2 linked regions of the Luteipulveratus mongoliensis genome follow. The protein of the gene in region 2 binds, or shares a complex with, the protein of the main gene of each other region. Links are inferred from orthologs where the notes say so. Each region holds a gene or a part of one and is shown on either strand. Other genes may lie near its edges. The genes, in order: hisF and hisH.

Region 1 (11,234 bases), 140 kb from region 2 along the record:
CGATCTCGCCGTACGACGCGAGCTGCTCCCGCAGGTCGGCGTCGCTGCGGAGGCTGAAGAACCGCGGCCCGAACCCGGTGCCCTCGTCCCAGGTCTCCTCGCGCGACTGCGCTGCACCCCAGACGCCGACCGCCAACGGAGCTCCGGGTCGCAGCACACGGACGATCTCGCCGAGCGCGGAGTCGAGGTCCGTGTCGGGTACGTGCAGCAGGGTGCTCATCGTCCAGCCGGCCTCGAACGCGTCGTCCTCGAACGGCAGCTCGTGCACCGAGGCGACGTGGACGTCCAGCCCTTCCTGACGGCACAGCGCGACGCTCTCCGGCGCGAGGTCGACGCCGGTGTAGCGCAGACCGGTGTCACGCAGCGCCACACCGTCCCGACCCGGACCGGAACCGATCTCCAGCACCGAGGCGCGGTTCTCGCGACCGAGCAGGTCGGCGTACGACGACCGCGCGGCCTCTCGCTCGGGCGGCAGTGCGCGCACCGTGCGTTCGGCCGCCTCGCTGTCGTAGTAGGTCACGAGGTCGGCCTCGAGCTGCGCTCTGTTCATCCGGCCATCCTGGTGGTCAGGACCGACACCGCTCGTTCAGGGTGCGGCGCGCAGCGAGAGGACGTCGCCCGGCTCGCACCGGAGAACCTCGCAGATGCCAGTCAGTGTCGAGAACCGGATCGCCTTGGCTCGGTCGTTCTTGAGCACCGACAAGTTGACCACCGTGACGCCGACACGTTCGGCCAGCTCAGTCAGGGTCATGCCGCGCTCCTCGAGCAATCGGTCGAGATGGCAGGTGACCCGGTGCTCGGGAGCTGCCATCACACGAGGCCGTCGACGTCGCGCGCCAGCTCCCCGCCGCGCCGGAACGCCTCGGCGAGAACCAGGACGAAGGGCAGGACCACCAGCGGCAGGAGCGAGAACGACAGGACGCCGTTCACCTGTGACGTCACGCCCACTCGATCGGCAACCACGACGGCCGCAGCACCCGTCGAGGCAGACCCGGCCCAGCACGCTGCCACCGCCAGAACGCCCATGGTGGCAATGCGGCGAGCGTTGCCCTCGGCGAACGGTCGGCCAGCGCTGATGGACAGGATCAGGGCGCGCAGCGCGTAGCCCGCCGCCAGAGCGCTCAGGCCCCAGATGACCGCGTCGCCGCGCGACAGGAGCTGTTCAGCAACGGAGGAGTCCCCTGTCGTGAGCAACCAGGAGTCGGCCGGGGTGTGCATCCAGCTGTCCGTACCGCTGTTCGGCAGCCCTAGCTGAAGCGCCGACTGGCTCCCCGTCGGACGAAGCGTTGCGTCGGCCGGCACGCTGTCCCGAACTGTGGTCCCGGTCAGATCGTGCACCTGCGCAGAGACGGTGATCGAGCCGCCCGCCTGGGTCGCACCGTTGATCGCGTACACCACGCCACCCACGGCCGCCAGCCAGCCGAGCACGACGACAAGGGCAGCCAGTGCGTTCATGGCGCGCAGACTCACAAAGGGCTTGTCCTGGGTCAACATCCGAGCCTCCCGAGATTTGATGCTATCGATTTTCGATACTATCGAATATCGATACCCCAGGGAAGCCGAGATCAGGTCTGCTGGCGGGCCCAGGACGCGTGCAGACGGGCATAGACCCCGTCCTGCTGCCGGACGAGCTGCTCGTGCGGCCCACGCTGCACGACGCGACCGCGGTCGACCACGATCACCTCATCGGCTGCTTCCGCGGTGGAGAGCCGGTGGGCGATGGCGACCGACGTGCGGCCGGTGGTGAGACCGTCGAGGGCTCGCTGGATGCGTACCTCGGTGGAGGGGTCAACTGCGCTGGTGGCCTCGTCGAGCACCAGGAGATCAGGGTCGGCGAGGTAGGCGCGAGCGAGCGCGACCAGCTGGCGCTCACCGGCCGACAGGGACTCGCCGCGCTGGCCGACCTCGGTGTCCAGACCGTGCGGCAAGCCCTCGACCCACCCGTCCAGTCCGAGCTCGGTGAGAGTCAGCTCGACGTCCTCGATGCTCGCGTCCGGGCGACCGAACCTGAGGTTGTGCAGCAGCGTGGCATCGAAGAGGAAGCCCTCCTGCGGCACCATCACCACGCGCGACCGCAAGGACGAGAAGCGGAGATCACGCAGGTCGACGCCGTCCAGCCGTACGGTCCCGCCCGCCGGGTCCATCAGTCGGGTGAGGAGCTTGGCGAGCGTCGTCTTGCCCGAGCCCGTCTCCCCCACCACGGCCACGCGCGACCGAGGCGGAATCGTCAACGAGACGTCGGACAGCACGGTCTCGCCGCCCGGGTAGGCGAAGGACACGTCGTCGAACTCCACCGTGATCGGCCCACGCGGCAGCTCGACACCGTCGTCGGCCGGGTCGCTGACATCGGCTGGAGTGTCGATCACGCCGATGACGCGTCGCCAACCGGCGATGGCGTTCTGCATCTCGTTGAGGATCTCGGTCGCCGTCTGCACCGGCTGGGTGAAGAGGTTGACCAGGAACAAGAATGCGAGCAGCTCACCCAGGCTGAGGTCACCGTGCGCGGCCATCACTGCACCCACCGCGAGCACTGCCATGGTCGTCAGGCCGGCGACCAGCTGTCCGGAGGTGAACGCGGCAACAGCCTTGAGCTGAGCCAGGATGGCCGCACGTCGGTGCCGGTCGATCGCGAGGTCAATCCGCTCGCCGGTGCGCTCCTCGACGCCGTACGCCCGAATCGTCACCGCCCCGACCACCGACTCCGAGATTGCCGCGAGCATGTCGCCCACGCGTTCGCGAACTCCGGTGTAGGCCCGACCCACCATCCCCTGGAAACGGCGCACGACCACGAACAGCGGGATGAAGCAGATCCAGACCACCGCGGCCAGCAGCGGGCTGTAGATGACCATCAGCACGGTCGCGACGGTCAGCTGACCGATCGAGACGATGAACATCAGCCCGCCGAACTGCACGAACTGCGAGATCGTGTCGACGTCACTGGTGACCCGCGAGACCAGCGCGCCACGGCGTTCGGAGTTCTGGGTCAAGGCCGACAGGTCGTGGATGTGTCGGAAGGCGCGCACCCGCAGTGTGGCCAGACCGCCCTCAGAGGCGCGGAAAAGCCGCAGGTTGACGAAGTACGACGTCACGGCCGTCAGCCCGACGGCGAGCCCCGCGAGGCACACCAGTCGTACGACCAGGCCGGTGTCCGGACCGCCGTCGGCCATGATGCCGTGGTCGATGGTCTGCTGGACGACGAACGGCACGAGGACGCGTCCGAGCGTCGAGATCAGGGCGAGCGCCAGGGTGACGAGCAGACCGTTGCGCAGCTCCGGTGACAGCTGGACGCCGCGACGCAGCGTCTGGCTGGTCGTCAGCTCGGCGCTGCCGCCGATCTCGCTCGAGGTCGCGGTGTCCGCGCTCATGACGCCTCCTCATCGGCCGCCACGGCTGCGCGTTCCTCAGCCTCGCGGGTGTAGGCGGTGACGAGCCGGCGGTAGCCCTCGCACCGGTCCATCAGCTCAGAGTGCGTGCCCTGATCGAGTACCCGGCCACGCTCGATGTAGGCGACCCGGTCAGCCATGCCGATCGTCGACTTCCGGTAGGCCACGACGAGCACGGTCATCCCGTCACTGCGCTCGCGCAGCCCGTCGAGGATGGCTGTCTCGATGGCCGGGTCAACGGCGGATGTCGCATCGTCGAGCACCAGCAACCGGGGCCGGCGAATCACCGCACGTGCCAACGCAATTCGCTGACGCTGTCCGCCGGACAGGCTCGCACCGCGCTCCCCCACCCGGGTCTGCGCGCCGTCCGAGAGCTCCGCCACAAACTTGGATGCCTGTGCGACCCGCAGAGCGTCCTCGACATCCGTCTCATCGGCGTCCCGGCCGAGTGTGACGTTGCCCTCCACGGTGTCGTCGAACAGGAAGGTCTCCTGGGCGACCAGCGTCGCCACCTCGGGTACGCCGCCCTGCCGGACCTCGCGCAGGTCGCGCCCGTCGATCTCGACCACGCCGCCCGTCGGATCGACCAGCCGCAGCACCATGTTGACGAGGGTCGACTTGCCGGAGCCCGTGGGCCCGACCAGCGCGGTCGTCTGCCCGGGCGGGATCTCGATGGTGACGTCCCGGACGGCAGTGACGCGCTCAGTCGGTGCCGACTCCGAGCCGGTCACGCCCTCGCGGCCCAGGTCGGAGCGCTCGGCGACGTCATAGGCGTACGAGACGCCCTCCAGTCCGACCGCGCCCTGGCCGTCGAACGGGAGAGGCTGGTCGCCGTACGTCATCTCGCCGCGAGCGCGCAGGACGCCGGCGACGCGGTCCCAGCCGTTGACGGTGCGCGGCAGCTCGGCGAGCACCCAGCCGAACGAGCGGACCGGGAACGCGAGCACGGAGAAGAGGTAGGCGATCTGGACCACGGAGGCGGCGTCGAGGTCGCCGGAGGACACGCGAGCGGTCCCCACTGCGAGCACGGCCAACGTGCCGAACGTCGGGATCGCCTCGATCACCGGGTCGAAGGTGCCGCGCGTCCGACCGACCTCGACGGCGGCCACTCGCAACCGGTTGGTGACCTCGGCGAACCTCGCGGTCTCCTGCTCCTCGCGACCCATCGCCTTGACCAGCAGCCCAGCCTCGAGGCTCTCGTGGGCGACCTCGCTGACCTCCGCCCGCAGCTGCTGGGCGAGGGTGACACGAGGTGACATGCGGGACTGGAAGACCAGGTTGGCCACGAAAAGCGCTGGGAACACGAGCATTCCGATCAACGCCAGCCACAGGTCGACACGGAACATCTCGACCGAGCCCACCGCCAGCATCACGAGGACACCGATCGCCATGGGCAGCGGCTGGAAGACGTTCCAGGTGGCCTCGACATCGGCATTGGCGTTGGAGAGCAGCTGGCCGGACGGGTGCCGGTGGTGCCACGCGAGCGGGAGCCGGAGGTACTGGCGGGTGACCCGTCGACGGTAGGACGCGTTGAGGTTGAAGAACGCGATGCCGGCACCGACCCGACGCAGCACCACACCGACCACCGTGAGCAGCACGGCCAGCGTCATCTGCCAGACGATCGTCCAGACCTGCCCGCCGCTGATCGAGCGCGCAGCAACGGCCGGCTCGACGATCGAGGACACCAGATGAGCGATCACCCGCGCCATCGCGACGGTCATCACCCCGTAGATCGCCGAACCGAGAACGGCCACGGCGAGCACCTTGCGCTGCTCGCCGAACCCGGTCGCGATGACGCGCAGGCCCCGGCGGAGGGTACGGCGAGGTGCCGGCCTGGTCTGAGCAGCCGAGGTCACGGCGAGATCCCTTTCGTACCGCGGGTGGACGGGTCCGCAGACCGACTCCCCAAAGCCGGTGCGACCGCGTCTTCCAGCCTCTCACGCGGTACCGACACGACCGCCACCGGTTATTCGCGAGAGCATGGCGCCATGGCATCTCTGGCTCAGCAGGAACGACAGGCGCTCTGCGACACCTTCGAGCTCGTCGGGCCCGACGCGGACACTCTCTGCGCGGGCTGGACGACCCGTGACCTCGCCGCCCATCTCGTGCTGCGCGAGTCGCGTCCCGACGCTGCGATCGGGATGTTCGTCAGTGCGCTGTCGAGCCACACCGACTCGGTGATGTCCAGCCTCGCGGCGCAGCCGTGGGAGCAGCTCGTGCAGACCGTACGCTCCGGGCCGCCCTTCCTTTCGCCGTTCCGGATCGGCGCGATCGACCAGGTCGCCAACACGGGTGAGTTCTTCATCCACCACGAGGACGTGCTGCGCGGCGTCGATCCGAGCGCGCGGCGCGAGCTGACCTCAGCTGCTGAGCGAGAGCTGTGGCCGGTCGTGCAGCGGATGGCCAAGATGACGCTGCGTGGGGTCGACGTCGGTGTCGAGGCACAGAGCGACGGCCACGGCGAGGCGGTGCTGCGACGCGGCAGCGGACCCGAGCAGACCGTCACGCTGAAGGGCGCTCCCGGCGAGATCCTGCTGAGCATCGCGGGCCGGGCCGGCGCGGATGGTGCCAGGGCCGATGTCGAGATCGACGGTCCTCCGGACGCGGTCGCGGCGTACCGGTCAGCGACGATGGGGCTCTAACGGACCTCGTGGCCGGCGGTGCGCAAGGCGTCCTTGACCTGGCCGATCGTCATCTCCTGGAAGTGGAACACCGAGGCCGCTAGGACCGCGTCGGCCCCCGCCTCCACGGCTTCCACGAAGTGCTGCGGTGTGCCGGCTCCTCCGCTGGCGATCAGCGGCACACTCACTTCGGCGCGCACCGCCCGGATCAGCTCCAGGTCGAACCCGTTCTTGGTCCCGTCCGCGTCCATCGAGTTCAGCAGGATCTCGCCGGCGCCCAGCTCTGTCGCGCGTACGCACCACTCGACCGCCTCGAGACCGGCCGACCGGCGACCACCGTGGGTGGTGACCTCGAAGCGGCCGTCCGGCGAGCGGCGTACATCAGCGGACAGCACGAGCACCTGAGAGCCGAACCGGTCGGCGATCTCAGCGATGACCTCCGGGCGAGCGATGGCGCCGGTGTTGATGCCGACCTTGTCGGCGCCCGCGCGCAGCAGCAGGTCGACATCGCCGACTGCGCGTACGCCTCCCCCGACGGTCAGCGGGATGAAGACCTGCTCGGCCGTCCGGCGTACGACGTCGTAGGTCGTCTCGCGGTCGGCCGATGACGCGGTGACGTCGAGGAAGGTGAGCTCATCGGCGCCCTGCCGGTCGTAGACGGCGGCCAGCTCGACGGGATCGCCCGCGTCGCGCAGGTTGTCGAAGTTGACGCCCTTGACCACACGACCGGCATCGACATCGAGACACGGGATGACACGGACGGCGACGCTCACGCCGTCAGCCTAGGGTGACGTCCGTGTCCGATGACCATCACGTCTGGGGTGTGAACCACGCGCGCCCCGCCGACGCCGAGCGAGTCGCCGACCTCGCCCGAGCAGCGCGCGGCGCCCCGGTGATCGTCGGGATCGACGGGCCTGCCGGCTCGGGGAAGTCCTCACTCGCCCAGCTCGTCTCGCGAGCCCTCGACGATGCGCCCGTCGTGCACCTGGACGACATCTTTCCCGGCTGGGACGGCCTGGCCGCCGCTCCCGCCCTCCTGTCCGCGCAGGTGCTCACCCCTCTCACTCGGGGCGAGCCCGCGGCGTACCGCCGGTTCGACTGGCAGAGCGGACGGTACGCCGAGCTCGTGCAGGTGCCCGAGCACCGGTTCGTGGTCGTGGAGGGCTGCGCCTGCACGGTCGGGTCGGCTCGCGAGGACGTCGCGGTGCGAGTGTGGCTCGAGGCGGAGCACGATCTGCGGATGAAGCGCGGGCTCGAACGCGACGGCGACACGTTCGGCACCAACTGGGAACGCTGGGCACGTCAGGAGGCGGCGGTCTTCGCCGCTGATCACACGCGAGACCACGCCCACCTGCTCTTCCGCACTGATCCCGACTGACCCTTGCGGCTCGCGCATCGAACGGCCAGGATGACCGGAGTTGTATAGACATCTTCCTCCTGCCTTCTGGAGTCGCAATGCATCCGGCGCATCCCACCCGACGCACCTTCGTCACCGGCACGGCCGCCCTCGTCGCGGCTGCCACGACCGCCCCGGCAGGTTCGGCCCGGGCGGAGGGCTTCGTGCGAACCCCGGGCGTCCGTCAAGCGGTGGTAGCACGACCGCTGACCGTGCCCGGACTCCAGCAGTGGACGGCCGGTAGAGGTGCGTACCGCTTCGGCGTACGGAGCCGCATCGTCCTGGACAGGGCCGACCGCTCGAAGCTGGCCGGCACCGCCGCCCTGTTCGCGACCGACCTGCACACGCTGACCGGCCGCCGGATACCTGTGGTCACCGGCGCTGCACGCCCCGGCGATCTGCGGCTCCGACTGTCCGACGACAGGAACCCGGCGACCGGCGACGAGGGCTACACCCTTGACTCCGGCGCTGTCATGGACCTGTCAGCGGCGGCTGTGACGGGCATCTTCCGGGGCACTCGTACGCTGCTCCAGCTGCTGCACCAGTCGCCGGTCGTGGCGGGCGGCACCGCCGTGGACTGGCCGCTGAAGCCCTATCGCGGGCTGATGGTCGACAACGGTCGCAAGTACTTCACGCCCGAGTGGCTCGAAGGCACCATCCGCAACATGGCGTACATGCAGCTCAACACCCTGCACCTGCATCTGTCGGACAGTGAGGGCTTCCGCATCGAGTCCAGCACGCACCCCGAAGTGGTGTCGAAGGACGGCTTCCTGACGAAGCGCCAGGTGCGCGACCTGATCGCGCTCGCGGAGCAGCACCACATCGAGATCATCCCTGAGATCGACGTCCCCGGACACATGACCCAGGTGCTCTCCGTCCACCCCGAGCTGGGTCTGCCGGGCACCAAGACCACCCTGGACCTGAGCAAGGACGAGGTCTACGCGTTCATCAAGGACCTGCTGGATGAGTACCTGCCGCTCTTCCCGGGCCGCTACTGGATGATCGGCGGCGACGAGGCCGACTCAGTGTCGGACAACGCTGCGTACATCGCCTACGCGAAGGCGCACTACCTGCCTTCAGACGGAGACGCGTCCAAGCTGACCGGCAACGACTGCGTGCTCGGGTTCCTGAACTGGGCGAACGACATCGTGCGCGCGCACGGCAAGACGATGCGGATGTGGAACGACGGGTTGGTCGGGGTCAAGACCGCGGTCGTCCGGCCGTCGAGCACCATCAACATCGACTTCTGGACCTCCCGCGGCGCGGACCCTCAGTGGCTGGTCGACCAGGGCTTCACCGTGATGAACGGTGGCAGCCCGCCCACCTACTACGCGGCCGGCGGCGGCTGGGACTACCGCAAGGACACCCCGTGGACCTACGACAACTGGCAGGTCGATGAGTTCTTGAACTGGGGAGCGGACGGAGAGACCCCCTCCCCATTCCGCACGATCACCGGATCGGCCAACCAGGGCACCGCCATGCACATCTGGTGCGACGCAGGCGACGCGGAGTCCGAGCAGCACATCTCCGAGTACACCACCCGGCTCACTCACATCGTGGCCCAGGCCGGCTGGGGCTCGCCCAAGCCGGCCGCCGACTACCCGGGCTTCGTCCGTGCCCTGCAACAGGTCGGAGACGCGCCCGGCGGACTGCCCACGGTGGACCTGGCCATGGGATGCAGAGCCGTGGCGACGACTGGCCAGGATCCAGCGGCGGCCGTGGACGACGACCCGTCGACCGGCTGGAGCAGCGGGTCGGATGGCGGCCGTGGCACTGCGTTCACGATCGACCTCGGCGAGCCGGTAGCGCTGGACCGCGCGGCCGTGCAGTGGGGCGTTCGGTTCGCCTCGGCGTACCGGCTGGAGCTGTCCGCCGACGGCAGGCGCTGGCGCCAGCTGGCCTCGACCAGCACGGGGAAGGGCGGCACCACGCCCTACCGGAAGGCGACCACTCCCCAGGACCTGATCGACTTCGACCCACGGGCGGTCGGCATCGAAGAGTTCGAGCACCTGCGTGGGGTTGGCCGATACGTCCGACTGGTCGTCGAATCGGCGCCAGCAGGCGGCGTGGACGTGATGTCCCTTCGGCTGTTCGGCGCACCACGCCGATAAGGGCGTTCGAGCGTCAACGCCGGTAGCCTCGTCCCGACGTCGAGGAGGTCACCGATGAGCACGCGGGAGCCGTCCGGCGAGACCCCTCCACCTGCCGAGGACAGCACTGCCGCAACGGTGCTCGCACGCGACTGGGGTCGGCGCCTCGACCCTCGCCCCCAGCTCACCCGTCGCTCTTTGCGAGAGCGTGCCGACCGGCTGCGCAACCGGTTCTTCCTGATCCTGCAGTGCGGGTTGTTCGGCGCACTCGCCTGGGTCATCGCGCACGACGTGCTCGACCATCCGCAACCGTTCTTCGCACCGGTGACCGTGCTGGTCACGCTTGGCCTGACGTACGGCCAGCGCCTGCGTCGGGTGGTCGAGCTCACCGCCGGCGTGGCCATCGGAGTCTTTATCGGCGACGTGTTCGTGCACATCTTCGGCACGGGCGCGTGGCAGCTGGCGGTGGTCGTCGTCTGCTCGATGTGCCTGGCAGTCCTGCTCGGCGCGGGCGGGCTCATCATGATCCAGGCGGGCGTCCAGTCAATGATCGTGGTGATCCTCGTTGCCCCTCCGGGCACGGCGTTCAGCCGCTGGCTCGACGCCGCGGTCGGAGGCATCGTGGCGATCATCGCCGCGACCATCACGCCGACCTCACCGATCCGCCGACCGCGCGTCAAGGCCGGCGAAGTGCTCACCGAGCTCAGCGATGTGCTCGCCGAGACCGCCACCGCCGTACGCCGCCGTGACCAGGACCGTGTCGACACCGCCCTGGACCGTGCGCGGGACTCGGAGTCGATGCTGACCGAGCTGCGCGAAGCCACGGCGGAGGGCATCGCGGTCACCCGGCAGTCGCCCTTCCGGCGGAGGCACGGACCGTCGGTGGTCGGGATCGCCGACATCCAGGAGCCCCTTGACCGGGCCATCCGCAACCTGCGCGTGCTCGTGCGACGAGCGTCAGTCGCAGTCTGGGTGGGCGAGCTGGTTCCGCCGTCCTACCTCGACATCCTCGACGACCTCGCGGCCACGATGGGCGAGATGGCGACCGACCTCACCGCTCGCCGAGACCCCGAGGACTCGCGCGACGCGCTCGTCCGTATCGCCCGTCGTTGCTCGCTGGCCTCGCGCCGAACATCGCTGTCGGGTGAGGTGATTCGCGCTCAGATGCGCTCCACCGTGGTCGACCTGCTGATGCTCACCGGTCTGACCTATGCCGAGGCGCGCGGCCAGGTGCCGGCCCGTGCGGAGGACCTGGACGACTGACACCGGTCACGCAGACGGCCGCGAGCGTCCCTCGACCAGAGCGGCGAGCCGCTGTGCCTCTGCCAGTGCACGCTGTCCGTCATTCCGCTGGATCGCCATCACCGCGAGCGTCTCGGTGTCATCCAGCTCGAGAACAGCCCACGAGCTGTGCGCGCCGAACTGCACGTTGACGACCTGCGACCACTCCAGCTGCCGCGTGGCGATCAGGTTGTGGACGGTCAGACCGGTCGGCGTCGGGACAGCGCGCACCTGCGCAAAACGCCACAACCCGAACGCCATCAGGGCGCCGAAGGCGATCAGCATCACCCGGTCCGGCGTTGACCAGCCGCTGTGTCCGCCGCCTTGCACGGTGACCGCGACGAACGTGAACACCGCGAGCGAGGCAGCCGCCGCCACCAGCGGGACGATGCGTCCCTTGCGAGGGCGGAAGACGGCGTACAGGTCCCTGTTGGCACTCATGGCGAGACTCAGATGCGGCATG
Region 2 (11,501 bases):
GCCGCGCGGGTGCCAGGACTGCGCCACCCCGGCACCATGACCCCCCTGCGCAAGGCGGCCGAGGCCGGCCTCATCAGTGAGGAGAACGCCGAGATTCTCCGGGAAGCGTGGGTCCTGGCGACCCGGCTGCGCAATGCGTCGGTCCTGTGGCGCGGGCGGCCGGTGGACTCACTGCCGAGCGACCTGCGTGACGGCGACGGCATCGGCCGGATCCTCGGGCTCGAGGCCGGTTCAGGCCCGGTGCTGCACGACGATTACCGTCGCGCGGCTCGACGGGCCCGGTCCGTGGTCGACGAGTGCCTCTACGGCACTCCGCCTCGTGACAACGGCACCGACAACGCCTGACAGGTCAGGCCGGCGTACCCAGTGCGGAGCGTTGATGTCGCGCTCGTGAGCATGGCCCGGCGGCCGCCGCCTGAGATGGCCCGGCAGCGCGAGCGGGTCGCTTCGTAAACTTGGCGGGTGATCTCTCGTACCGATCTGCGCGGTCCCGCCCTGGCGTCCTTGGACGCTCGCGGTCTGCGCGACACCTTGCCCCGGGCCGGCTTCGACGTCGAGGCTGCCCTCGACGTCGTACGACCGATCTGTGAGCAGGTGCAGCATCACGGTGCTGACGCGCTGCGTGACCTGTCTGAGCGGTTCGACAAGGTTCGTCCCGAGGCCCTGCGGGTGCCGGCCGCCGTGCTGACCGCCGCTCTCGAGCAGCTCGACCCGGACATCCGGGCGGCGCTCACGGAGGCCACCCGCCGGGCGCGGGCCGTGCACGAGGACCAGCGACGCACTGACACGACCACGCAGGTCGCTCCGGGTGGCACGGTGACCGAGCGCTGGGTCCCCGTCGACCGGGTGGGGCTCTATGTGCCGGGCGGGGTGGCCGTCCTGGCCAGCAGTGTCGTGATGAACGTCGTCCCGGCGCAGGCGGCCGCGGTGCCGTCGCTGGCCGTTGCCAGTCCGCCGCAGCGTTCCAACACCGGTGTCTTCGCGGGCTATCCGGACCCGACGATCCTCGCGGCCTGCGAGCTGCTCGGCGTGGACGAGGTCTATGCCGTCGGCGGCGCCCAGGCGATCGCCATGTTCACCTACGGCGCCCGCGAGGACGACGGGACGGTGGTCTGCGAGCCCGTCAGCCTGGTGACCGGACCGGGCAACATCTACGTCGTGGCTGCCAAGCGGCTGCTCAAGGGTCTGATCGGGATCGACTCCGAGGCCGGCCCGACCGAGATCGCCATCCTGGCGGACGACAGCGCGGATCCCGAGCACGTCGCCGCTGACCTGATCAGTCAGGCCGAGCACGACAATCTCGCTGCGGCGGTGCTGGTCACCGACAGCGACCAGCTCGCCACGCAGGTCGAGGCTGCCCTGGAGCGACGGGTCGCGGCGACCAAGCACGCCGAGCGAATCCGTACCTCCCTCGGTGGCGCCCAGTCGAGCATCGTCCTCGTCGACACCATCGAGGACGGGCTCCGGGTCGTGGACGCCTACGCCGCCGAGCACCTGGAGATCCAGACCCGCGACGCGGCGGCGGTGGCAGCCCGGGTGCACAACGCGGGTGCGATCTTCGTCGGTGCGTACGCCCCGGTGAGCCTGGGCGACTACGCCGCCGGCTCCAACCACGTGCTCCCGACCGGTGGCTGTGCGTGCCACAGCTCGGGCCTGTCGGTTCAGTCGTTCCTGCGCGGCATCCACGTCATCGACTACACCCAGGACGCGCTGCGCGATGTCGCCAGCACGGTCACGACGCTGGCCGCGGCCGAGGACCTTCCGGCCCATGGCGAGGCCGTGACAGCGCGGTTCGACGCTGATGTCTGAGATCCGGGCGCTGCTCAGGGAAGACCTGCAGGGCCGTACGCCGTATGGCGCGCCCCAGCTCGAGGTGCCCGTGGCCCTCAACACCAACGAGTCGTCGTACGACGTCCCGGCCGTTGTCGTACAGACGATCCTCGAGCGTGTGGCGGCTGTGGCGCCCGGGCTCAACCGCTATCCGGATCGCGAGTTCGCCCAGCTACGAACGGCTTTGGCGTCCTACCTGACTGAGACGACCGGCGTGACGTTGACCGCTGACCACCTCTGGGCGGGCAACGGCAGCAACGAGGTGCTGTCGCATCTCGTCCAGGCCTTCGGCGGTCAGGGGCGGACCGCGCTGGGCTTCACGCCGTCGTACTCCATGCACCCGATCATCAGTCGCGGAGTCGGAACGACCTGGGTGGACGGGCTGAGGGGAGCCCCGAGCGGGATCTTCGACCTGGATCTCGAGACGGCGGTCACCCAGGCTCGTGAGACCCAGCCGGACCTGGTGTTCCTGTGCTCGCCCAACAACCCCACCGGCACGGCGCTGTCGCTGGAGGTCGTCAAGGCTGTCTATGACGCGGCGCCGCACGCGATCGTCGTGGTGGACGAGGCGTACGCCGAGTTCGCTCGCCCGGGCACACCCAGCGCAACGACCCTGCTGGAGGGTCGCGACCGTCTCGTCGTGACGCGCACGATGAGCAAGGCCTTTGCCTTTGCGGGAGTCCGCCTGGGTTACCTCGCGGCATCGCCCGAGCTCACCGACCTGCTGCGCCTGGTCCGCCTGCCCTACCACCTGTCCAGCGTGACCCAGGCGGTGGCGCTCGCGGCCTTGGAGCACGCCGACACGATGCTCGGCATGATCAAGGTCATCAAGGCCGAGCGAGACCGGCTCGTGGAGGGAGTCGCGGCACTCGGGCTGGCTCCCGTGCCCAGCGACGCCAACTTCGTTCTGGTGGGTGGCCTCGCCGACGCCGGACAGACCTGGCAGGCTCTGCTCGACCAGGGTGTCCTGGTTCGTGATGTCGGCATTGCGCACCACCTTCGGATCACGGCCGGGACACCGGAGGAGACCGACGCCGTACTCGCTGCCCTGGCAGCGCTCGACCCCAGCCACAGACAGGAGCCGTCGTGACTCGCACAGCTCAGATCACGCGTACGACCAAGGAGAGCTCGGTCGACCTGTGGCTGGACCTCGACGGGTCGGGCACAGCCGAGATCAGCACCGGCGTGCGGTTCTACGACCACATGCTCGAGAGCCTGGCCAAGCACAGCCTGATCGACCTCCGCGTCGAGGCCAAGGGCGACCTCGACGTGGACGCCCACCACACCGTCGAGGACACCGCGATCGTCCTTGGTGACGCGCTGCGCGAGGCGCTGGGCGACAAGTCGGGCATCGCCCGCTTCGGCGATGCCACGGTGCCCCTCGATGAGGCCCTCGTCCTCGCGGTCGTCGATGTGGCGGGCCGGCCCTATGTCGTGCACACGGGCGAGCCCGAGGGTCAGGTCTACGCGATCATCGGCGGCACCTATACCGGCTCGCTCACCCAGCACGTGTTCGAGTCGTTCGCGCACCACGCGGGCATCGCCCTGCACGTACGCGTCCTGTCCGGTCGCGACCCACACCACATCGTGGAGGCCCAGTTCAAGGCCGTCGCGCGAGCCTTGCGTGCAGCTGTTGCCCTCGATCCGCGGGTCAAGGGGATACCCAGTGCCAAGGGGGCGCTCTGAGATGTCCGCGGCGTCGTCCACCCTGCCGGGCCTGCTGCTGCTCCAGGGTGACGCCAAGCGGATCGGCAGCTGGGTCGCTCGGGGCACGGTGCCGGCCTATGTCGTCCCGGTCGGCGGCTGGACCGCGGTCGTGCCGGCAGGGGAGTCGGCCGCCAAGCCGCCCTATGACGACGGACTGACCATGCTGGCCAACCGGCCGATCCCGCACGGCTTCCGAGCTGCCCTGGGCTTCTTCGTCCTCGACAAGCGGGCGGTCGTCATCGCCCACCGACGTGGCTGGCGCGTCATCCCACGGTGGTTCGTGTGGGAGTCCGGTCGGGGCGCAGTGCGCGTGCAAGGGCTTTCGCCGATGCGGGTCGAGGACCTGCTCGATGTGGCAGGCGTCGCCTCAGGCGAGTCAACAGGCGTGCGCTCTCTCATGCGCTCCGACGAAGGCCAGCCGATGGACCTGCTGCGCGACCTGGTGGACGGCCTCGCATTGCCAGCCGGACGACTGCTCGCCGGCAGTGGCGTTCCGACGCAGGAGGACGCCGTACTCGTGACGCCCGACGAGCGCGACATCGCTCGGTTCGAGCGAGTAGTGGGCGAGGACAGGGCAATTCGCGCGGAGCAGGAGGGCCTGGAGTGAGCCGTCGTATCGTGGTCCTGGACTACGGCAGCGGCAACGTCCGGTCAGTTGTGCGGATGCTGGAGCGCGTCGGCGCCGAGGTGACTCTGACCGCAGACCCCGCTGCAGTGCGCCGCGCGGACGGCCTCTACGTCCCCGGCGTCGGCAACTTCCACGCGTGCGTCCAGGGACTCGTCGACGTCGGCGGTGACACCCTCGTGCGGGAGCGCATCGCGGCGGGAGCTCCGGTGCTCGGCGTCTGCGTCGGCATGCAAGCGCTGTTCGCGGACTCGACCGAGACGAGCGCGATCGCCACCCACCCTGGCCTGGCCCACTGGCCAGGCGTCGTACGCCGGCTGGCCGGCCCGGTCGTACCCCACATGGGTTGGTCGTCGGTCGAGCCTCCCGCGGAGAGCGTGCTGCTCAAGGGTCTGGCGGGGGAGCGGTTCTACTTCGTGCACTCCTACGCCGCGGACAAGGCCGCGACCCGTCAGGGCGGTGCGCCACTGACGACGTGGGCCACGCACGGGAGCCGGTTCGTCGCCGCGGTCGAGGACGGCCCGGTGAGCGCGACCCAGTTCCACCCAGAGAAGTCCGGAGACGCCGGTGCGCAGCTGCTGTCCACCTGGCTCCAGACTCTCTGAGCATTGACGAATGGCCATGAACGAAAGGACAACTCAGTGACGAAGTCTCGTCTGGAGCTCTTGCCCGCTGTCGACGTAGCCGGAGGTCAGGCCGTCCAGCTCGTGCAGGGCGTCGCCGGCACGGGCGGACAGTTCGGCGACCCGTGGGAGGCCGCCCAGGCCTGGCAGGACCAGGGGGCCGAGTGGATCCACCTCGTCGACCTGGACGCGGCGTTCGGCCGGGGCTCCAACCGTGAGCTGCTCGCTGAGATCGTCGGCCGGCTCGACATCAAGGTCGAGATGTCCGGCGGCATCCGTGACGAGGAGTCGCTCAAGGCAGCGCTGGCCACCGGCTGTCGCCGGGTCAATGTCGGCACCGCGGCTCTCGAGGACCCGGAGTGGACCCGGCAGGCGATCGCGACGTACGGCGACCAGGTCGCGGTAGGTCTCGACGTACGCGGTACGACCCTCGCCGCACGCGGATGGACGCGCGAGGGCGGTGATCTCTGGGAGACGCTCGAGCGTCTCGACGCCGAGGGGTGCAGCCGCTACGTCGTGACTGACGTCGCCAAGGACGGCATGCTGCAAGGCCCCAACGTCGGCCTCCTCAAGGACGTCTGCGCTCGCACCACCCGCCCGGTCGTGGCCTCCGGTGGCATCTCGACGATCGAGGACCTCGAAGCGTTGCGCGGCCTTGTCAGCGACGGTGTGGAAGGCGCGATCATCGGATCCGCGCTCTACCGTGGGGCTTTCACGTTGCCCGAGGCTCTTGACGCGGCCGGCTTGCCGTGACGGACAGCGACCCCGCCGCGGACTCGGCGGGTCAGGAGTGGTCGGGCCGGAGTCTCGGCAGCACGGGCTTCGACGACGACTCCGGATCAGCCGATCCCGCTCTGCTGACCGCGTTGGCCGACCCGACCGACGAGCAGGCTCTGATGCGAGCGGTCGGCGCAGCGCGCCTGATCGTGCCGATCGTCGCGGCGCCAGGTGAGGTCGATGAGTCAGGCCCGCTCGCTGTCGAGAAGTCGACCGACATGGCCGTCGTCACGCTGACCGCTCCTGACGGGCAGCGCGCGCTGCCGGTGTTCTCCGGGGTCGAGGCGCTGCTCGCGTGGGACAGCTCTGCACGGCCGTCGCCGGTCACGGCTGCTCGCGCCGCGCAGGCGGCAGTCTCCGAGCGGTGCGACGTGATGGTCCTCGACCTGGCCTCACCGAGGGTCACGACGCTCCGGCCGAGCATGGTGTGGTCCCTCGCGCAGGAGGCGAGCTGGTTGCCTGCCCATCTGGATCCCTTTGTGGCACAAGCCGTTTCGCGGGCCGTCGCCGATGAGGCCGACGTTGACTCCGTCGCTTGTGAGGATGGCGGCGAGGCCGGGCCAGGCGTTCTACGGATCGCGCTCACCGTCCGTCCGGGTCTGGCCACCGAGCAGCTGCAGGCCCTGGCCACCCGGATCGGCGAACGCATCGCCACTGACGGCGAGACCCGAGCGCGCATCGACGGTCTGGCGTTCTCGCTGCGCACCGCCCAGCCCTGACGCACAGGACCGCAGAAGGTTCGAGCGCCATGACGCTCGAACCTTCTGCTCCTGCCTGGTGGTGAGGACGCTCGCGTCAGCTGCCCTGGCGGACATGACGCATCAGCGCTTGTTGGCCTTCAGGGCGTCGAGCCGCTGTCGCATCTCATCGGCGCTGATCTCGCCGCGAGCGTAGAGGTCACGCACGGTGCCGGCCGCGTCGTAGCGACCGCCCCGCCAACGGCGTGAGGCGAAGAAGATGATCGTCCCGATGACGAGCAACGGGATGATCGGGAAGAACGGCCACGGCGGGCCGTCCCAGTGATCGTGGTAGTCGGTGGCCATCTGTGTGAGTGCTGTATTCATGTCATCCAGGCTCGCCGAGACAGGCGTTCAACACATCGGCTCGACGTTGAGATCGACGCTGCACACCCGTCGTACAACGCCCATTCGCAAATTGCCATTACGGCAACACAAGTTGCCCGGCGGTGCGAGTCGGGCGCACTCTCGTGAGCATGACGAACTCAGCGCAGTACGACGTCCTCGTGATCGGCGGCGGTGCCGCCGGCCTGTCCGCCGCTCTCACTCTCGGCCGCATGCGGCGATCGGCGCTGGTCGTGGACGCGGGGGAGCCCCGCAATGCCCCGGCGGCACACATGCAGGCGTTCCTCTCCCGTGACGGGCTGCCGCCGCGGGAGCTGCTCGAGATCGGGCGTCGTGAGGTGAAGAGCTACGGCGTCGAGATCGCCGATGATCGAGTCACCGAGATCGCCCAGGTGCCAGGCGGATTCGAGGCGCGTACGGCTTCCGGGCGGCAGGTGCGCGCCCGTCGAGTCGTCCTCGCGCTGGGTCTGCGCGACGTGCTGCCGGGCATCCTGGGACTGCAGGCACGATTCGGCAAGGACGTCGTGCACTGCCCGTACTGCCACGGCTGGGAGGTGCGGGACCAGCGCATCGGCGTCCTGGCGACCGGCCCGATGGCTGCGCACCAGGCACAGCTGTTCCGTCAGCTCTCCGGCGACGTCACGGTGCTGGTCAACGACATCGATATCCCGGCGGACGAGAAGGCTGGGCTACTCGCCCGCGGCATCGTGCTGCGCACCGGCCGTGTGGTGGAGGTGACCGTGGCCGACGACCGGCTGACCGGCGTACGGCTGGAGGGCGGCGAGCACGTGCCGTTCGACGCACTGGCTGTGGCGACTCGGATGGAGGTGCCGACCGACCTGGCCCATCAGCTGGGCGTCGACCTGACCGAGCTGCCCGGCATCGGCCGGCACGTCACGGTCGACGAGGTCGGGCGGTCCAGTGTCGAGGGCGTGTGGGCCGTCGGCAACACGGCTGACCTCAAGCTGCAGGTCATCAACGCCGCTGCCTCGGGCAATCTCTCCGGGGCCATGATCAACATGGATCTGATCCAGGAAGAGATCGCCGAAGCGCTCGTCCAACGAGCCGATCGCTGAGCGGGTGGGGCGCTCAGCGACACACGCCGGCGCCGATCAGCCGGGCGTCGATCTGAGCGGGGCTCCAGTCGGCATCCCGATGGATCGGACCCGAGTGGGCCGACAGTCGGGCGCCAGAGGCTCCGGATCGCAGCGCCAGGATCTCGGCGGCGATACTGACCGCGGTCTCGGCCGGCGTGCGGGCTCCGAGGTCCAGTCCCAAGGGGCTCGACAGGCGAGCGAGCTGACCCTCCGAGAGACCGGCCTCGCGCAACCGGTCCAGACGGTCAGTGTGGGTCAGTCGCGAGCCCATGGCACCGACGTACGCGACGTGCGGCAGTCGTAACGCCACCTCGAGCACGGGTACGTCGAACTTGGGATCGTGAGTCAGGACGCAGATGACGGTGCGGTCGTCCAGCCGACCGGCCTCGGACTCCTCCGCGAGGTAGCGGTGCGGCCACTTCGCCACGACCTCATCGGCGGCGGGAAAGCGCGACGGCGTAGCGAAGACCGGGCGGGCGTCACAGGCCGTGACGCGGTAGCCCATGAACGAACCCATACCGGCCAAGGCCGTCGCGAACTCGTTGGCGCCGAACACCAGCATCCGTGGCGCAGGCATGGCTGTCCACACGAAAACCCTTGTGGCGTCTCCCTGTTCGCCGTCCGGACCGAACGTGAGAGTGCCACTCGCGCCGTCGCGGAGCAGTCCATCAGCGGCCCGCGCCACTGCCTCGTCCAGACGGACCGAGCCGAGCCCGCCGACATCGAGGCCGGTGTCGGGACTCACGACGAGGCATCGGCCGACGCGTCCGGGTTCGCGGTCGGCGACCACGGTGGCGACCGCAACGGGTGTTCCGGCTGCCACCGCGTCCGCCACCTCGCCGAACCACGGCGCGGACTCGGCGTCGACATACTGCGTGAAGACCTCGATCGTGCCGCCGCAGGTGAGTCCTACGGCGAAGGCGTTGCTGTCGCTCACGCCGTAGTGCCGGAGCACGGGAGCACGGGAGCGCAGCACCTCCGTCGCCTGCTCATAGGCGTCGCCGTCCACACATCCGCCCGAGACCGATCCGAGGACGTCGCCGGCAGGCAGCACGACCATCGACGTACCGGCAGGCCGGGGCGCCGAGCTGGAGGTCGAGACGACCGTCGCCACCGCGACCGGCCGTCCCGCCCTCCAGTGCTCGGCCAGCTCAGGAAGAACGTCACGCATCTGAGCGCCCGGTCACATGTTCGCCGCGCCGGCCTTGATCGCCTCGCGGATCCGGACGTAGGTGCCGCACCGGCAGACGTTGCGGATCTCGTCCAGGTCGGCGTCGGAGATCTCGCGCCCCTCGGCCTTGGCCTGCTTCACCTTGGCGACGGCGGCCATGATCTGGCCGGGCTGGCAGTAGCCACACTGGGCGACGTCGGTCTCCAGCCAGGCCTGCTGCATCGGGTGCAGGTCACCGTCGGCGGTGTCGGCAAGGCCCTCGATCGTGGTGACCTCGTCCGTCGACTTGAGGTCGCCGACGCGCACCGAGCACGGGTTGAACGCCTTGCCGTTGACGTGCGAGGTGCACGCCTTGCACACGTTGATGCCGCAGCCGTACTTCGGGCCCGTCATCTTGAGGACGTCACGGAGAACCCACAGGACGCGTACGTCGTCGTCCACGTCGACCGAGACGCGCTTGCCGTTGAGGATGAAGGTCTGCTCAGTCATGGCTTCCTCAGAAGGTGTGGGCGAGGCCGTCGACCGGCGACTCGGGGACGGACGGGATGAACGGCTTGGGCTCGAACGAGAGCGTGTTGTGGTTGATCGGGAAGCGGGTCGGCACCTTGCCGGTCGCGCGGGCGTAGGCGCACGCGACCGCTGCGACCGAGGCGGGTACGCCCGCCTCACCTGCTCCGCCAGGCTGGTCGGTCTCCGGTGGCATGACCACGCACTCGAACTCCAGCGGCGTGTTCCACTGCCGCGTGTAGAAGTAGTTGTCCCAGCTGGCCTCGAGGAAGTGACCGTCCTTGAGGTGGGTGCTGTTGGTCAGCGCGAGACCGATGCCGTCCGACAGGCCACCCAGCATCTGTGCCTTCAGGCCAGCCGGGTTGACGACCAGGCCGGCATCGACCGCGATCACGGCCTTGGTCACCCGGGGGCCTGTGACGCCGTTGGGGACCTTGCGGTTGACCGTCGCAGGACGGCAGTCGATCTCGACGAGGCAGGCGGTCGCGCCCTTGTACTCACGGTGGATCGCGATGCCCTGTGCGGTCCCCGGCGCCATCGGGCGTCCCCACTTGCCGACCTCGGCGGCCTTCTGCAGCACGCGCTTGATCCGGGCGTCCTTCAAGAAGGCGAGCCGCATGGCCAGCGGGTCCTTGCCGAGCTTCTTGGCGAGCATGTCGATGACCAGCTCGTTGGCGCAGGCGACGTCGGGGGAGTAGATCGCCCGCATGCTGCCGGTGTTGAACCGCTGGTCGGTCTCGCTGAGCAGCTGGGTGACGACGCCGAAGTTGTAGGGCAGCTCCTGGGTGAGCGTGAAGATCGTCTCCGACAGCCCAAGGCCCACGGCACCGGGCGGCAGCTTGGCCGCGGTCGCGATGATCATCTCGCCGAACCCGTGACTGAAGTCGGTCGCGACGCTGGTGTGCCGCTGCTCGAACGTCAGCACCTGCCCGGCCAGATAGGTCGCCCGGATGCGTGAGGTCGCCATCGGGTGCATCCGACCCTGGCGGGGCTCGTCCGCGCGGTGCCACATCAGCTTGACCGGCTTGGCCATGGCCTTGGAGACCTTGGCCGCCTCGACCGCTGCGTCGTCGAACAGCTTGTGCCCGAACGAACCGCCGCCGGTCACCACGTTGACCGTGACGGAGGTCAGAGGCAGCCCGACGGCCTCGGCGACGTGGCCCTGCGCGACGATCGGCGCCTTGAGCCCGGCCCAGATCGTGGCCTTGTCCGGTCGTACGTCGGCGATCGCGCAGTTCGGCTCGAGCGCCGCACTGCTGCGGAACATGAACTCGAACGATGCCTCGACCTGACCAGCCAGGATGGGCACCTTGGGGACCACGAGCGGGAGCTCGGCCTTGCGCAGGTGCGCGAGCATGGACGCGTCGTCCTCGCCCTCGACCTTGCCGGAGCCCCAGTCGACATCGAGCGCGCGGATGGCGTCGATGCACTGGCCGAACGTCTCAGCTCGTACGGCGACCCCGGTGTCGATCATGGTCACGTCCGTGACGCCCGGCATCGCAAGCACGACCCGTAGGTTGCGGACGGCCTTGGGCGAGCCGTTCAGCCCGGGAGCGCGGCACAGCATCGTCGGCAACGCGCCTGGGATGTCCAGGTCGGTGACGAACTTCTTCTTGCCCGTCACGATGTCGCGCGCGTCGAGCCGCTTGACCGGCTTGCCGATCACGCTGAACTCCGACCTGGGCTTGAGCTCCACCTCGACCTTCTTCACGACCTTGCTGGCGGCTGCTTCGGCCAGCTCGCCGTAGGTCACCGACTTGCCGTTCGGCGCGGAGATGACACCGGCCTTCGACTTCAGCCGCGTGACGACCGAGCCGAGCTCGATGGCAGCGGCCTCGAGCAGTGCGCCCTTGGCGATCGCGGCGGCGACGCGGATCGGGGTGAACGTCGAGACCGTGGTGTTGGAGCCACCGGTGAGCTGGTTGAACAGCAGCTCCGGGCGGGCAGGTGCGAGCTTGACCGTGACCTTGCTGACGGGGAGGTCGAGCTCCTCGGCGATGATCATCGCGGTGGACGTCGTGATGCCCTGGCCGACCTCCATCCGTGGCAGCGAGAACTCAGCGGTGCCGTCCTTGTTGACCT

What was found.
Region 1: the proteins of hisH (region 2) and hisF are in contact, whole or in part, in a crystal structure (PDB 6RU0), measured with the Thermotoga maritima proteins. The link is inferred for Luteipulveratus mongoliensis from one-to-one orthologs. Residues at the interface, in WP_004080484.1 of Thermotoga maritima: Asn15, Arg18, Arg22, Arg117, Leu118, Pro119, His120, Met121, Gly122, Trp123, Asn124, Asn134, Gly135, Tyr136, Tyr138, Val140, Tyr158, Glu180, Lys181, Ser182, Ser183, Lys184, Ile185; in WP_004080486.1 of Thermotoga maritima: Met1, Leu2, Ala3, Arg5, Ser40, Glu41, Asp45, Glu46, Ala70, Glu71, Ile73, Asp74, Ile75, Pro76, Phe77, Asp98, Lys99, Ser122, Gln123, Glu161, Thr195, Leu196, Asn247, Arg249, Glu251.

Annotation. Positions count from the first base shown.
Region 1 is NZ_CP011112.1:2,946,011-2,957,244, reverse strand. Bases 4,900-7,626 are described here. They hold hisF (imidazole glycerol phosphate synthase subunit HisF), read right to left. Parts: upstream 6,778-7,626; coding sequence 6,022-6,777; downstream 4,900-6,021. Other genes in these bases: VV02_RS14060 (family 20 glycosylhydrolase), read left to right, coding at 7,460-7,626; VV02_RS14065 (nucleoside/nucleotide kinase family protein), read left to right, coding at 6,801-7,382; VV02_RS14075 (TIGR03085 family metal-binding protein), read left to right, coding at 5,372-6,025; VV02_RS14080 (ABC transporter ATP-binding protein), read right to left, coding at 4,900-5,239. Outside these bases: VV02_RS14100 (class I SAM-dependent methyltransferase), read right to left, coding at 1-550; VV02_RS14095 (helix-turn-helix domain-containing protein), read right to left, coding at 587-811; VV02_RS14090 (DUF2975 domain-containing protein), read right to left, coding at 811-1,494; VV02_RS14085 (ABC transporter ATP-binding protein), read right to left, coding at 1,566-3,365; more of VV02_RS14080, read right to left, coding at 3,362-4,899; more of VV02_RS14060, read left to right, coding at 7,627-9,511; VV02_RS14055 (FUSC family protein), read left to right, coding at 9,566-10,753; VV02_RS14050 (PH domain-containing protein), read right to left, coding at 10,760-11,212; hisG (ATP phosphoribosyltransferase), read right to left, coding at 11,221-11,234.
Region 2 is NZ_CP011112.1:2,808,449-2,819,949, forward strand. Bases 2,960-5,953 are described here. They hold hisH (imidazole glycerol phosphate synthase subunit HisH), read left to right. Parts: upstream 2,960-4,140; coding sequence 4,141-4,767; downstream 4,768-5,953. Other genes in these bases: hisB (imidazoleglycerol-phosphate dehydratase HisB), read left to right, coding at 2,960-3,516; VV02_RS13435 (hypothetical protein), read left to right, coding at 3,518-4,144; priA (bifunctional 1-(5-phosphoribosyl)-5-((5-phosphoribosylamino)methylideneamino)imidazole-4-carboxamide isomerase/phosphoribosylanthranilate isomerase PriA), read left to right, coding at 4,804-5,538; VV02_RS13450 (SseB family protein), read left to right, coding at 5,535-5,953. In the rest of the region: VV02_RS13415 (bifunctional [glutamine synthetase] adenylyltransferase/[glutamine synthetase]-adenylyl-L-tyrosine phosphorylase), read left to right, coding at 1-345; hisD (histidinol dehydrogenase), read left to right, coding at 463-1,809; VV02_RS13425 (histidinol-phosphate transaminase), read left to right, coding at 1,802-2,920; more of hisB, read left to right, coding at 2,917-2,959; more of VV02_RS13450, read left to right, coding at 5,954-6,281; VV02_RS13455 (SHOCT domain-containing protein), read right to left, coding at 6,384-6,626; VV02_RS13460 (NAD(P)/FAD-dependent oxidoreductase), read left to right, coding at 6,776-7,720; VV02_RS13465 (XdhC family protein), read right to left, coding at 7,734-8,912; VV02_RS13470 ((2Fe-2S)-binding protein), read right to left, coding at 8,925-9,401; VV02_RS13475 (molybdopterin cofactor-binding domain-containing protein), read right to left, coding at 9,409-11,501. UniProt on the Escherichia coli protein: IGPS catalyzes the conversion of PRFAR and glutamine to IGP, AICAR and glutamate. The HisH subunit catalyzes the hydrolysis of glutamine to glutamate and ammonia as part of the synthesis of IGP and AICAR.